DNA from 4 places in the Paenibacillus sp. J31R120 genome. Region 1 is predicted to be linked to each of the others. Evidence: a T-box and tRNA genes for the amino acid it is inferred to sense, from the RefSeq annotation. Region 1 holds a T-box; the other regions hold tRNA genes.

Region 1 (3,209 bases):
TCGTCATGCTCACATTCAGCACTTCCAATTGCGGTACTTTCCATTCCTTCTTCTCCAAGGCCTAACACCTCCTTCTGACGGGTGGTATCATCCTGCATGAATGAGTACGGAAGCGATCTGCGAATGATTCAATGTTCTCAATTAAGAACGATTGTGTCCTAATATTAAGGAAATTTTAAGATTTTGTCAATTTGTTTTTTAGTCCATTTAGAAGTGGTCGGATGCCATAGTTAGGACTATGGAATTAATTCCATTATAGTATTCGTTTACCAGTCATTTCTGGTGGAAGGTGCTATTGGCGAATGTCCTGAGAAATGCACTTGGCAGGCTACAGGACCTGCTGCATCGCATGCAGAATTAACTAGAAGCTGAGCTATGTCACAGGTTAAGGAGATGTGTCTATGGAAGTCCAATTAAGATCGCTTTATGCCTCACTCAAAATCCCTCCTTCTCTGCCCATAGAGGAATGGCTGACCTTAGGCCGCACAGCGGCTCTTACATTCTTGGCAAAAGGGGAGTACTGGGTACGATCAGGTGAGACTTCAGATTCAATCGGCATATGCATCGACGGGCTATTTCGGATTTTTTATGAGACACCGGGTGGCGATGAGTATAATAAAAGCTTTTGCTCGCGTCATGAATTCATTGCGCCATATGGAGCGCTGCTTCAGCGCATCCCTTCGTACTTATCGATTCAATCTCTGCAAGAAAGCCAAATTCTCGTCTTCCGCTACGAGCAATTAGCCGCCTCTTATGAACGTCATCCAGGATGGGAGCGGTTCGGCAGGATCGTCGCCGAGCAGCTGTTCGTGAAGAAAGAAACAAGAGAGCGCGAGCTGCTTCTCTTGACCGCCGAAGAGCGCTACCGCCTGTTTTTATCGCAATACGGGCATCTTGAAAGCGAGATTCCGCAATACCACATCGCCTCTTATCTTGGGATTACACCTGTAGCGCTCAGCCGAATTCGAAGACGCATAAACCTGGGTTAATGCGCCTTATTCTCCTCCGTTTTATAGTGGGACGTAAGGAGGAATGGTGATGATGCAAGCAAACGGACATACCGTTCTTATTACAGGCGGTGCCTCGGGTATCGGATTAGCGTTAACCGAGCAATTCATTCAGCACGGCAATAAAGTTATCGTCGTGGGGCAAAACAAGCAGAAGCTGCATGCATTAAAGGAAAGGTATCCAACCATCTCCACGCATGCATGCGACCTTCGCAGAAAAGATGCCATACAAGAGCTGGTCGCAGCGTTGTATGAGCGACATCCGACATTGAATATTCTCATTAACAATGCGGGCATTCAGTATAATTACGACTTTATAAATGGCGTTGAAGCCGACTTGATCGAGGAAGAGATCGGAATCAATCTGACCACTCCCATTCTGCTGATCGCCGAGCTGCTTCCGCTGCTGGCCCGCCAGCCGAAATCAGCCATCATTAACGTATCCTCAGGACTCGGCATCGTCCCCAAAAAATCGGCTCCGGTCTACTGCGGCACAAAGGCTGCACTGCATATTTTCACCAAGTCGCTGCGCGATCAGCTTAGGGGATCACCTGTACAGGTATTTGAAATCATACCGCCGATTGTGGACACCGCCATGACCCGGGGCAGAGGGCGCGGCAAACTATCGCCGGAACGGCTTGCCGAACAATTTTTTCGCGATTTCCGGCGTAATCGACTGGAGATCGCCATCGGCAAGGTCAAACTGTTGAAATGGCTGAATCGCTGGTTCCCTTCTGTGGCCGAAGCTATATTGCGTCATTCATAAAGGGCTTGCGTTTTGCTGCCGAATCGTTATAATTGGTAAACATATCGAACAATCCACGATTGGGAGAGTAACTGCCAGCGGAAGTTCAAGCGAGCCGGGAGAGTGAGAGCCGGTACGGATGCAGCAGCGAAGCGGACCCATGAGATAGGCTTCTGAACCTTCAGAGTAGGAAGTCTCGGCTGCGGCCGTTATCCGTTAGAGTGGCTGAACGTTCCGTTCAGCAACAAGAGTGGTACCGCGAATGCATGCGCCTTCGTCTCTTTTCCAAGAGACGAGGGCGTTTTTTTATTAGACAAAGGAGGATGCTAGGATGTTAATCGAATGGATGAGAACACGCATAGCCCAGTCTGTGCTGGAATTGCATGAGGAACTTGGCGCAGAGCGACCGGAAGTGCTGAAGATCACTGTAGAGCAGCCTGTACATCTGGAGCACGGGGACTACTCGACGAATATAGCCATGCAGCTGGCCAAAACACTGCGCAAGTCCCCCTTGCATATCGCAGGACTGCTGAAGAACAAGCTGGAGAGCGATTCCGAGTTCGCCGCTCTGGCCCGTCTGATCGAAGTTGCGGCGCCCGGCTTTTTGAACGTGCACATCGACTGGAACGTCTGGGCCCGCCGCGAGTTTCCTTCGCCAGCTTCGACTGGCGGCAAAGCGATTATCGAGCACACCTCCATCAACCCGAATAAATCCGCGCATATCGGCCATCTGCGCAATTCCTGTATCGGCGATACGCTGGCCCGCATTTTGAAGAAAACAGGCCGCGAGGTTGAGGTGCACAATTACATCGATGATCTGGGCAATCAGCTTGCTGATACCGTAGTCGGACTGCTGCATGTACCGCTGAACAGGAACCACGCCCGCTTCGGCGACTTCTGCTGGGACATTTACTCCGGGGTCAATCGAGAGTATGCGGCGAATCCCGTCAAGCTCAGCGAACGGACGAATGTGCTGCATGCGCTAGAGGAGGGGGATAACGGCCTATCCTGGATTGGATTGCTCGTCGCGGAGCGCATCGTGCGCGAGCATCTGGAAGAGATGAAGGCATTCGGCATTCATTATGATCTGCTCGTATGGGAAAGCCAGATCGTAAGAGAAGGATTCTGGCAGGCGGCATTCGAGCTGCTGAGGGACACATCCTCTTTCGTGCAGGAGAAGTCCGGCAAGCTGGAAGGCTGCTGGGTGCTGAGACAATCCACAAACGATGCGAGTGAGAAAGCGACAGAAGCAGAAGAGGCCGATCAGCATCAGATGGATAAGGTGTTAGTGCGGTCCAACGGCATTCTGACCTATACCGCCAAGGATATCGCCTACCACCTATGGAAGTTCGGACTGCTGGACAAAGACTTCTCCTACCAGCCGTTCTCAGACGGTCTATGGTCGACGCATCATGGAGGCGCCTCGTCTTCTGCATACGGCAAGGCCGATACCGTCA
Region 2 (3,209 bases), on a different contig from region 1:
TATCCGATACCGTCGAGGATATGGGAATGAAGATGCTGATGTGGAATCGTGATCCTGAAGATTGGCGCACGAATGCCGCGCAAGATATTATGCAGTATTTTGAGCAAACCGATCCGTCGGGCGGCATCTATGTCCTGCATGAGAAGAAAGCAACGCTTGAGGCATTGCCTGACATTATCGAATATTTGAAGAAACAAGACTTAAAATTCGCCATCTTTCAATAATCGGCAGTCCGAATGCGGCATTTGTCGCAGGGGCTGCTTTTTTTTGCAGGGAACAGGGAGGAAATGTCGAATCTTATCTAATCAGGGAATATTCCATCATTTGGAGGGTGCTATGTCTGAAGACTTTTATTGCGAAGAGGTATTGAGCGGTCGAACTGAGGTGCGCAGAGTAATGGAGACGGATCGCGTGCTGGCATATCATCATACGAGGCCCTTTTATCCGGTCCATATTGTCGTCATTCCGAAGCGGCATATTCCATCTCTGCTTACCTTGGAGAAGAATGATGATGATCTGCTGCTTGAACTGATCCGTGTCATTCAGCAAGTGGCTGCCCAGGTGACGGAAGAGCATGGGGCGTGCAGAGTATTGACCAACCTTGGACACTATCAGGACTCCAAGCATCTTCATTGGCATGTAGCTTATGGCGACCCGTTGCGCTAGGCGAATAGAAGGACCGCGAGGTCCTTTTTTTCTTTTGGATAGGGATGGGAATGGGCTGTTTCCTCAAAAAAGGAATGGAGAATTAAATATAGCTGTTAGGTATACGTTTGAGAAATGAAGCTTTGTTAACTATATAAAAACCGTTCCAACCGTTTATTCACTTCGGCCGGATTCTCCAAGTTCATCATATGCCCTACACCCGGCAGCATTTCGGCATGAATATTCTTGCAGATCTGCGTCGCTCGCACATAAGCTTGGTCGGCGTCGCTGATCACTTCTTGGTCGCCAAGAAGCAGCAGAACCGGGAGCTGCAGCTTACACAGCTCATCGTCGCTATAAACACCCGGCGGTACTTTCAGCGAGAGCGAGCCATAACGGAAAGCAGCATGAAACTGATTGACCAATGCTACGTCCAGCTTATGCTTGGAAAGCCAATTCATAAATCTTCGCACATTCCACTTCATTGGAATGGCAGCCATAGCTATGATTCGGTTAATAAATGTTTGATGAAGCGGTACAAAAGTGGCGGCGGGGCTGAGCAAAAAAAGCTTTCGGACTCGATGCGGAGCATATATTGTATAATTCAAGGCTAGAAAACCGCCATACGAAATACCGCCTAGCAAGAAGGTTTCCAGCCGCAGCTCACGAAGAACATCATCCAGCCACTCCCCACACTCTTCCAGGTTGGAAGGTATTGAGGTTGGGACACTTTTGTTCAAGTCGCCAATATAATCAATCGCATAGACGCGTTGTTTTTTTGCCAGCACTTCAATGTTCGGGAACCAGACCGTAGAGCTGAATCCCATCGCGTGCAACAGGATAAGAGGTTCCCCATCCTTCGGACCACATGAAATAACATGGGTTGACCCGAAGCGGGTAGCCACAAAAGAGGAGGTATAAGGAATGGGCCAGTTCAATAAGCTCTCCTGGTACTTCCGATCATAGTTGGACTGCCGTTGGACTGTTCCGAAATGCAAAGAAGGTTGGGGAGTTACATGCATGGACTCGTCTCTCATCTTGTACACCTCGTGGCTTCGTTATGAGGGATAGCGCAGTACTATGTATTTGCTATAAATAATACCATATTTTCCTAGTCGGCGATACGATCTTCTTCTCTTTAAAAAAATTTACGGATGCTGCTGGCGTAACAATCGCATAAATCCCTTTTTGCTGTAGCCGATACTTATGCTATAATAAAAATTGCTGTGGCCCCGTAGCTCAGCGGATAGAGCACACGTTTCCTAAACGTGGTGTCGGATGTTCGATTCATCTCGGGGCCGCCAGTGTTGCCGTATACTACAAGAATAAAGTTAAGGGGTTGGCCATAATTCGGCCAACCCCTTTTTGATAGGTTTTATGCTTCTACTGTAACGGAGCCGACAGATACGGATGCTTCCAACCGAGGTCCTTTCGAGCCGATTGTGCCCGTTATTGCTCGCTTGGTATTCGCGGTGTATTCAATCGTCTCCAAATTGCTGGTAACGTTGCCGACCTCGCTCTTCAGGCTTACGTTAGCTGCAGCGGGAGATTCATTCAATTGAACACGAATGGATCCTACCTCCGTCTTGGTAGTAAGGTCGTTATTCAGGCTAACATCATCGATTTGAATATCGCCGGTAGCTGTTTCGAGATGCATCGCCCCTACAATGCTGCTCAATCGGATCGAGCCTACATCGTTTTTAACTTTAAGCGAATTCACATGCAGCTGCGAACCCTCAATCGCACCGAAGTTATTGTTGATGGTGACTTTGTCATACTGTTTCTCAGGCAAAGAGATAATCAACCGGCGCTCTCCGCGATTATCACCGATGATTTTGCTGTTCTTTTCCTTTGTTTCAATTTCAAGCACGTTATTTTTGATCGCGACATTAAAGGTAATATCCTTCTCCACCTTGCTGTCAGCCATCAATTCAACTTCGGCTTGCTCGGATTTGCTGCGCACGATGTCAATTAACATGGCTTCTGTAGCGACTTTTATGCTCTCAAATTCATTAGCTTCAAATGTATGTTTGCCCTTGGAGACGACTTCCCCTGAGCCAGATCCTTCGCCAATAACGACTTTATCCGTAAGCTTGTTAACAGTGCTGCTGCAAGCGGTCAGAGCAATGGCCAGCATGGTGGCCGTAACTAGCAGACTTATTTTTTGATAACTTTTCATAGTAGATCCCCATTTCCACTCTAATTGTTTATAACCACTACGAGGGCTTGCTCGCCCCCAACGTATCCATAATTTAACTCATGCTATTTATTATAGAGAAAAGCATCCTCCAGCAAAACAGACCTCCGTCGGTGAATGGTACTAGACTTAAGGCTTGGTTATGAAGAAAAAGTAGAAATTATTTGACGCGGTTAAAGCTCGTTTAGAAATGAGGGGATTCTAACCGCCATAAGTCGACAACCACCCTCCCAGAAGGTATCATGGAAGAGGGCTAAATGCCTTATGAAAAGGCATAGTTTTCCTTTGCTGTCGGTATAGTAGGGGAATAGGTTCGCCTATGGTAAAATGGTATGGATATGAACATAGAGGTGAAATAATATGTGCG
Region 3 (3,209 bases), on a different contig from region 1:
TGCGTTATGAATGATTAGACCTTCTCGATGACTTTGTCTACGAGGCCGTAAGCGTGGGCTTCGGCTGCGCTCATGAAGTAGTCGCGGTCGGTGTCCTGCTCGATGCGGCTGAGCGGCTGGCCGGAACGTTCCGCCAGGATGTGGTTCAGCTTGTCGCGCATCTTCAGGATGCGGCGAGCGCGGATCTCGATGTCGCTGGCTTGGCCTTCAGCGCCGCCAAGCGGCTGGTGAATCATGACTTCGCTGTTAGGCAGCGCATAACGCTTGCCCTTCGCGCCCGCTGTCAGCAGGAACGCGCCCATGGACGCGGCCATACCTACGCAGATCGTCGATACATCCGGCTTGATGTATTGCATCGTATCATAAATGGCCATACCGGCTGTTATGGAACCGCCAGGGCTGTTGATGTATAGGGAAATATCCTTATCCGGGTCTTCCGCCGCCAGGAACAGCATTTGCGCGATGATGGAGTTGGCTACCACGTCATTCACGCCAGAACCTAGAAATATGATGCGATCCTTCAACAGGCGGGAATAGATGTCGTATGAACGTTCCCCCCGATTGCTTTGCTCAATAACCATAGGCACAAAATTCATTTCGAACCAGTCCTCCTTCGTCTACGTAAAAGCATGAATCAAAAATTCGTATTCCTATCATAACGGATTAAAATCAAAAAGTCAAAGATGGTCAAAGAAATTGATTTTTCAGGCCAAACCCTATATTTGCTCTTCGGTCCGCTCCGTAAAGTAGACCCCGTTTTGCAGGTCATTGACGAAACGCTGCAGCCATTCATAATAGCTGACGGCATGCTTCAGCTTGTGCAAATCCTCCAGACGTAGCTTCCGCTCTTCCTCATCTGTGCCCAGTTCAAGGATGATTCCGCTAAGCTGCGGGATAACCCCTTGGATCGCCCCCAGCATCACATCGAGATCCCGTTGCAGCTTGAAGGTGAAGAAGGATTGGAACGCTTTGAAGAAACCCGTCTTCGCAGCGTCAATGATCTGTGTTCTCCACTCCTCTCGAGGGGTCAAGGGCTCCTTCATTTGACCAAATGTAGCTTTTTTCACGACTTCTCCAATCCTCACTGCAAATTAACAATGCAATAACCATTCCATTCGTAAATGAACGTACAATAATTTTTGAACAGAGCTGTTGATAACGACTTATCTATCAATAACTGGATTATACGCTGATTAGCTATGAACCGCCGGATTTTTGGCAGAAACAAGAGAAGCGATCAAAAGCGGGAACAGGAGGATAGCGTGTCGGAGCCTACAATTGTGTACCGATATACCAGAAACAATGTGAAGAAGTTATCTGCTCGTGTCGAGAGGATCATATTGAACGAAGACGGGCATAGCGTTTGGGTACATCATTAGATGGATGCTCTCGGTGCGATTCTTGAAAGAATCGATATATTGGCCGAAATGAGCTTCATATTCCACGCCGGTGAATGAGAGATTCTTCCCAGCGTAATGAGAGTTTACATATAGCGTTGCTGCAATAGATGCTAAGGCTTTTGGCACGGCCTTTGATTGAATAATAATAATGGCGAGTACGAGTACAAAAGCTGCCAGTAGCAAACGCTTGTTTTTTCGCTTCATAACTTCCTCCAAATATCTACAGACTTGGGTGATTTTAAATCCGCCCATATAAACGTTATTGTAGTTAGGTTTGTTGCAGGACGGAAGAAGCTATCATGCACAGGTTGGTTGCAGGATGCAAAAAAGCCGCTCAGCATGAGGCTGAACGGCTTAAGTTTATTGGTATAGTGGCGCGCCCGCTAGGAATCGAACCTAGATCTCAGGCTCCGGAGGCCTACGTCATATCCATTGGACCACGGGCGCATCTCTTCAAAAAACAGTAGCAGAGATGATTATATGATATTCACGCCGTTAAAGCAAGAAGGCTGGGAAAATTAAATTTGTGAAAAAGATGTCGGAAATCGTTTTCAAATGCGATTCGACTCTTGCAGGCTGCTCTTGTTTTCGTTAAAATAGAGGTGGGACTTAAAATGAACACGCGGGACGAATTCAGTCCCAACAATTCTTTGAATCCCATTATGCTAATGACCGATGGAGTGAAGGATAAGAGATGCGACAGCTCATTGAACTGCAGCAGCAGCTTGTGCCTGAGCTTCTGGAAGTCATGCGGAAGAGGTACATGATCCTGCATCAGGTAATGCTATCGGACACGATTGGCCGCCGTACACTGGCGAATACGCTGGATATGACGGAGAGAGTGCTTCGGGCAGAGACCGATTTCCTAAAGGAGCAAGGCCTGCTGGAGATTCATACGGCGGGCATGCGGATCAGCGAGCAAGGCCGCAGCGCACTCGAACAGCTGGAGCCTCTGTACAAGTCGATGTTCGGTTTGTCCGAACTGGAGGAGAAGCTGCGCAGGGCATACGGGCTATCGCAGGTCATCATTGTGCAAGGCGATTCCGAGACGTCGATTCAGACGAAGCGCGAGCTCGGAAGGGTAGCGTGCCAAGTACTTCGCACCGCGCTGAAGCCGAGAGATGTCGTAGCGGTAACCGGGGGCACGACGATTGCCCAGGTAGCCAATCAGCTTACGACAACAACAGCCATGAAGGATATCTGGTTCGTACCGGCAAGAGGCGGACTTGGCGAAAGCTTGGATTATCAAGCGAATACGCTGGCCTCGACCATGGCGAAGCGGACGGGCGGACATTACCGGCTGCTGCATGTGCCGGATCATCTGGGTGAAGAGGCATTCGCTTCCTTGATGCAAGAGCCCAACATTCGGGAGATCGTTGACGTGATCCGAAGTGCGCGAATTGTCGTACACGGGATCGGGGACGCCATGATCATGGCGAGAAGACGGAAGCTGGACAGCGAAGTTGTAGCGGAGATCGAAGCGGAGGGCGCACTGGCCGAGGCATTCGGGTTTTATTTTGACCGAAGCGGAGCCGTTGTTCACCAAATGCAGACCGTAGGGTTACGGCTCGAGGATATCGTTAACACTGAATTAGTGATTGGCGTTGCCGGGGGCAAGAACAAAGGCGAAGCGATTGCGGCAGTGATGCGATTCGGCCATAACGACGTACTCGTCACCGACGAAGCCGCGGCGCTGGAGATGGCCAGTTTACTAGAAGAGAATTAGACGCAGGGCAAGGAATTGTACAAGTTGTAAGGAAGGCATCATGACGAGGAACGGCCTGCATTAGCAGCCCCCGGGACACGTCT
Region 4 (3,209 bases), on a different contig from region 1:
GCTCTTCGAAGCCTGGGATGAAGGATGCGGAACCCAGCTCAAGGGAGTAGCGCTCGCTGAAGCCGCCTTCGAATTGCTCGCCGTCTACATAGCCGTCGAAGTCGATAACGGAGATGTCGCCGTTTTGAGCAGGACCTTCCTCTACAACTGTCAGCTCGGCATGACGTCCTTGCAGACGCTCCAGCTCAGCCGCGATTTCTTCTTCCGTCACTTCCGCTTGAACCGCTTCAACTTCAAGACCTTTGTACTCGCCAAGCTGAACTTCAGGCTTAACGGTTACTTTAGCGTTGAATTTGAAGGATTGGCCCTTCGCGAATTGCGTTACGTCAATCTCAGGACGGTCAACCGGCTCAAGATTGTTTTCTTTCACAACAGCTGTGTACACTTCAGGCAGCAGGATGTCGATTGCGTCCTGATACAAGCTTTCTACGCCGAAACGGGATTCAAAAATGCCCCGTGGCACTTTGCCTTTGCGGAAGCCAGGTACGTTAACCTTTGCTACCACTTTCTTAAAGGCTTGGTCGAGTGCGACCGTTACTTTCTCAGCGTCTACCTCGACGTCGATCGAGACGAGGTTCTTGTCTATTTTTTCCCAAGTTGCTTTCATTTTATGCCTTCCCCTCCAAAAATGCGCATGCATCACAAGTTTTCACGTTACATAAACCATTCCATTATAAACAAGATGGACAAGCTTTTCAAGGCTAGCCTTCATCGCCGCCAGTTTGGAGCAGCATGGCCACTCCGCGAAGCGTTCTGCACGCCTGCTCGTAGCGGAATCTGAGGCTATCCGTAATCCCATATGTATCGCGTATATCGTCGTCATTCGCCGAACCGTAGACCGTCAAGTTAAGTGTCAAGTGCAGCGCTGCCGCGTAGCAATCGACAGTCTCATCATTGTCGTGCAGCATCCATCTGTATGCGGATGTGCCATACAAATATTCCAGACTTTCCTTCCACAGCTCTCTGGCAAAATGAGGCAGCGTCGGATCATCCGTCTCGGCGATCGTCGCCGTTCGATCCAGAATGCGCCCGATAGGCTGCGGGAATTCATCCAACGTTAGCGGCGTCGCTTCGATCTCCAGCTCTGCGTGCTCGTCCAGCCGCTCAAGCGTCAGCGTACCCGATACTCCGCGCTTGCGCAAGCATTGCAGAGCTTTGAATTGCAGGAGCGGATGAATCGTCTCGCTTCGCAGCCATTCCAATATCGTCTCGGTTACTTGACTGTCATCTATGTATGCCGCTCTCTCCAGCGCGAGCATTTGCTGATCCATCATGGGATGATGCTGCATAATATACATCACTTGATGGATGTAAGCTTCGTCTTGAACGGGCGGCTTCAGCAATTGCTCCCGGAGCGTAGCTTCTTCATTCTCGGCATCGTCCGTCTCGAGGCCAGCGCCTCTTTGCGTATCGTCGGGGAATGCCATCTCCAGCCAGCCAAGCAGACTGTCCCATTCCTCGTAATGCCGCTTCTCCTGACCTTGGCACTGCAGAAGAAAGGTTAACAGCTCTTTGGCTTCGCCATATTGCTCCGCCTCCAGCATTCGGGTCAACTGAATTTGATATTGATCCAGCATGCTGGGAAATAAATAAACATTGTCTTTACCCTCTGTATGAGGGTCTTGAGGAGTTGTAATGATAACACCGCCTTCGAGTAACTCCCGTCTTGCTTAAGGAATCAGCCTGTAATCTTGGGTACGATTATAACACGCCGAGTCGCAAGAAAAAAATGCCGAAGTTTTTTTGAGAATATCTAAAAAATGGCTTGCAATACCTCTACGTCGCATGCTATATTATTACTCACGCGTCCCAGTAGCTCAGTCGGATAGAGCACTCGCCTTCTAAGCGAGTTGTCGGGGGTTCGAATCCCTCCTGGGACGCCATAGCATCGCATATACAGCTGCTCGTTGAAGCCGATATCCGGCTTTGGGAGCGGCTTTTTTGTTGTTTGGCGATGCGTTTTGTTATACGGATGCATGCGTGTTGTGTGTATTTGTGTACACATTTTTTTATATACTTGTAAGCATGTGATTGTTTGCTCATGCTGTAAGCCGATTTTCTCGGCTTGCAGACTGCTTTCAGCTCGGCTTGGGCGCTGTAAGCCGATTTTCTCAGCTTGCAGACTGCTTCCAGCCGGGCTTGGGCGCTGTAAGCCGATTTTCTCGGCTTGCAGACTGCTTTCAGCCGGGCTTGGGATGCTGTAGGCTTCTGCCGCTTGCATGACTCGTATCCTACATACCCAGTTTTCGTTCGTCCGAAACGGAAACGAAAAAGCTCCCCGCGCGAATCTTGCGGGGAAGCTCGAATAAATCCGGTCACTATATAATGCTGCTAGAAATTTCAATCGAAAACCGGCCTCATCCACATCACACTGTCAGCTGCCCATTGATGAAACTCCCCTCCAAAACAGCTGCATACTACCAAAGCTCCACCGCACCGCCTATATAACCACAGGCACGCCCATATCGTTCACCTGGACGAATTACAAGCTAGTTACAAAGACCTGCGCACGATTAAGGCTAGTTTGCCGGAGAGACAGACATACACACTACATCTACTCACCATCCGTGCAGTTGCTCTACCTTCTCTTCGTGCTACTCGCCAAGCGCAAACTTGCGCAGTTGCTCTACCTTCGCCTCTGTCAGCTCGCCGCTGTTGTCGAAGATCAGGATGCTGCTCTCAGGGATGTCCCAGTTGATCGCAGGCACAAAATCAACCCGCTTCTGGAAATCGCCCCAATTCTCCAGCTTCCACGTATCGCGCTCCGTTCCTCTAGCGACGATCCGGCTATGCTGCAATTCCATATCCTGCAGCGTAACGACAATGACCTTCACATCTACCTGCTCTTTCGTCAGCTTCGCTGCTGCAAGTACGTCTTCGATCCACTCACGGTTTTTCAGCTCTGCTGTAAACGGGGAGATCATAAAGACGTTTTGGCCCGCAGCTAAGTTCTCGATACAAACATCCTTAGCCGTGTCGTATTCCAGATCACGCAGGTTTTTCTTATAGAAATCAGAATCGCGGTCCTTCGGGTCCAGCCCCTTCATCTCCAGGATCGCTTCCACAAATCGCCCGCCAATCGTATCCCGGTCGAGAAACGCTGCCGGAATAAACTCGCTCAGCTTAAGCGCCACCGTCGTTTTTCCTGTTCCTGCTACTCCTACAAAAAACACCAGTTTTTGCATCCTGTACGCCCCCAAAACATTTTA

What was found. The T-box of region 1 lies ahead of AC0YNW_RS27705 (arginine--tRNA ligase). A T-box ahead of a tRNA ligase gene usually reads a tRNA of that ligase, here a tRNA-Arg.
Region 2: it encodes a tRNA-Arg, which carries the amino acid that the T-box ahead of AC0YNW_RS27705 (arginine--tRNA ligase) is inferred to sense. The anticodon was not compared.
Region 3: it encodes a tRNA-Arg, which carries the amino acid that the T-box ahead of AC0YNW_RS27705 (arginine--tRNA ligase) is inferred to sense. The anticodon was not compared.
Region 4: it encodes a tRNA-Arg, which carries the amino acid that the T-box ahead of AC0YNW_RS27705 (arginine--tRNA ligase) is inferred to sense. The anticodon was not compared.

The regions. Positions count from the first base shown of each region.
Region 1 is NZ_JBWDNN010000013.1:58,240-61,448, forward strand. Features, by position in the region: gene AC0YNW_RS27690 (paeninodin family lasso peptide) at 1-58, opposite strand, end outside; gene AC0YNW_RS27695 (Crp/Fnr family transcriptional regulator) at 402-989, shown strand; gene AC0YNW_RS27700 (SDR family oxidoreductase) at 1,039-1,773, shown strand; T-box leader at 1,820-2,037, shown strand; gene AC0YNW_RS27705 (arginine--tRNA ligase) at 2,084-3,209, shown strand, end outside.
Region 2 is NZ_JBWDNN010000009.1:200,973-204,181, reverse strand. Features, by position in the region: gene AC0YNW_RS25185 (polysaccharide deacetylase family protein) at 1-224, shown strand, start outside; gene AC0YNW_RS25180 (HIT family protein) at 337-666, shown strand; gene AC0YNW_RS25175 (alpha/beta fold hydrolase) at 792-1,682, opposite strand; tRNA gene AC0YNW_RS25170 (tRNA-Arg) at 1,874-1,949, shown strand; gene AC0YNW_RS25165 (DUF4097 family beta strand repeat-containing protein) at 2,021-2,824, opposite strand; gene asnB (asparagine synthase (glutamine-hydrolyzing)) at 3,203-3,209, shown strand, end outside.
Region 3 is NZ_JBWDNN010000002.1:38,170-41,378, forward strand. Features, by position in the region: gene clpP (ATP-dependent Clp endopeptidase proteolytic subunit ClpP) at 15-596, opposite strand; gene AC0YNW_RS06795 (hypothetical protein) at 717-1,067, opposite strand; gene AC0YNW_RS06800 (hypothetical protein) at 1,314-1,604, opposite strand; tRNA gene AC0YNW_RS06805 (tRNA-Arg) at 1,773-1,847, opposite strand; gene AC0YNW_RS06810 (sugar-binding transcriptional regulator) at 2,095-3,126, shown strand.
Region 4 is NZ_JBWDNN010000001.1:135,254-138,462, reverse strand. Features, by position in the region: gene tig (trigger factor) at 1-607, opposite strand, end outside; gene AC0YNW_RS00620 (hypothetical protein) at 702-1,577, opposite strand; tRNA gene AC0YNW_RS00615 (tRNA-Arg) at 1,807-1,883, shown strand; gene AC0YNW_RS00610 (P-loop nucleotide/nucleoside kinase family protein) at 2,595-3,185, opposite strand.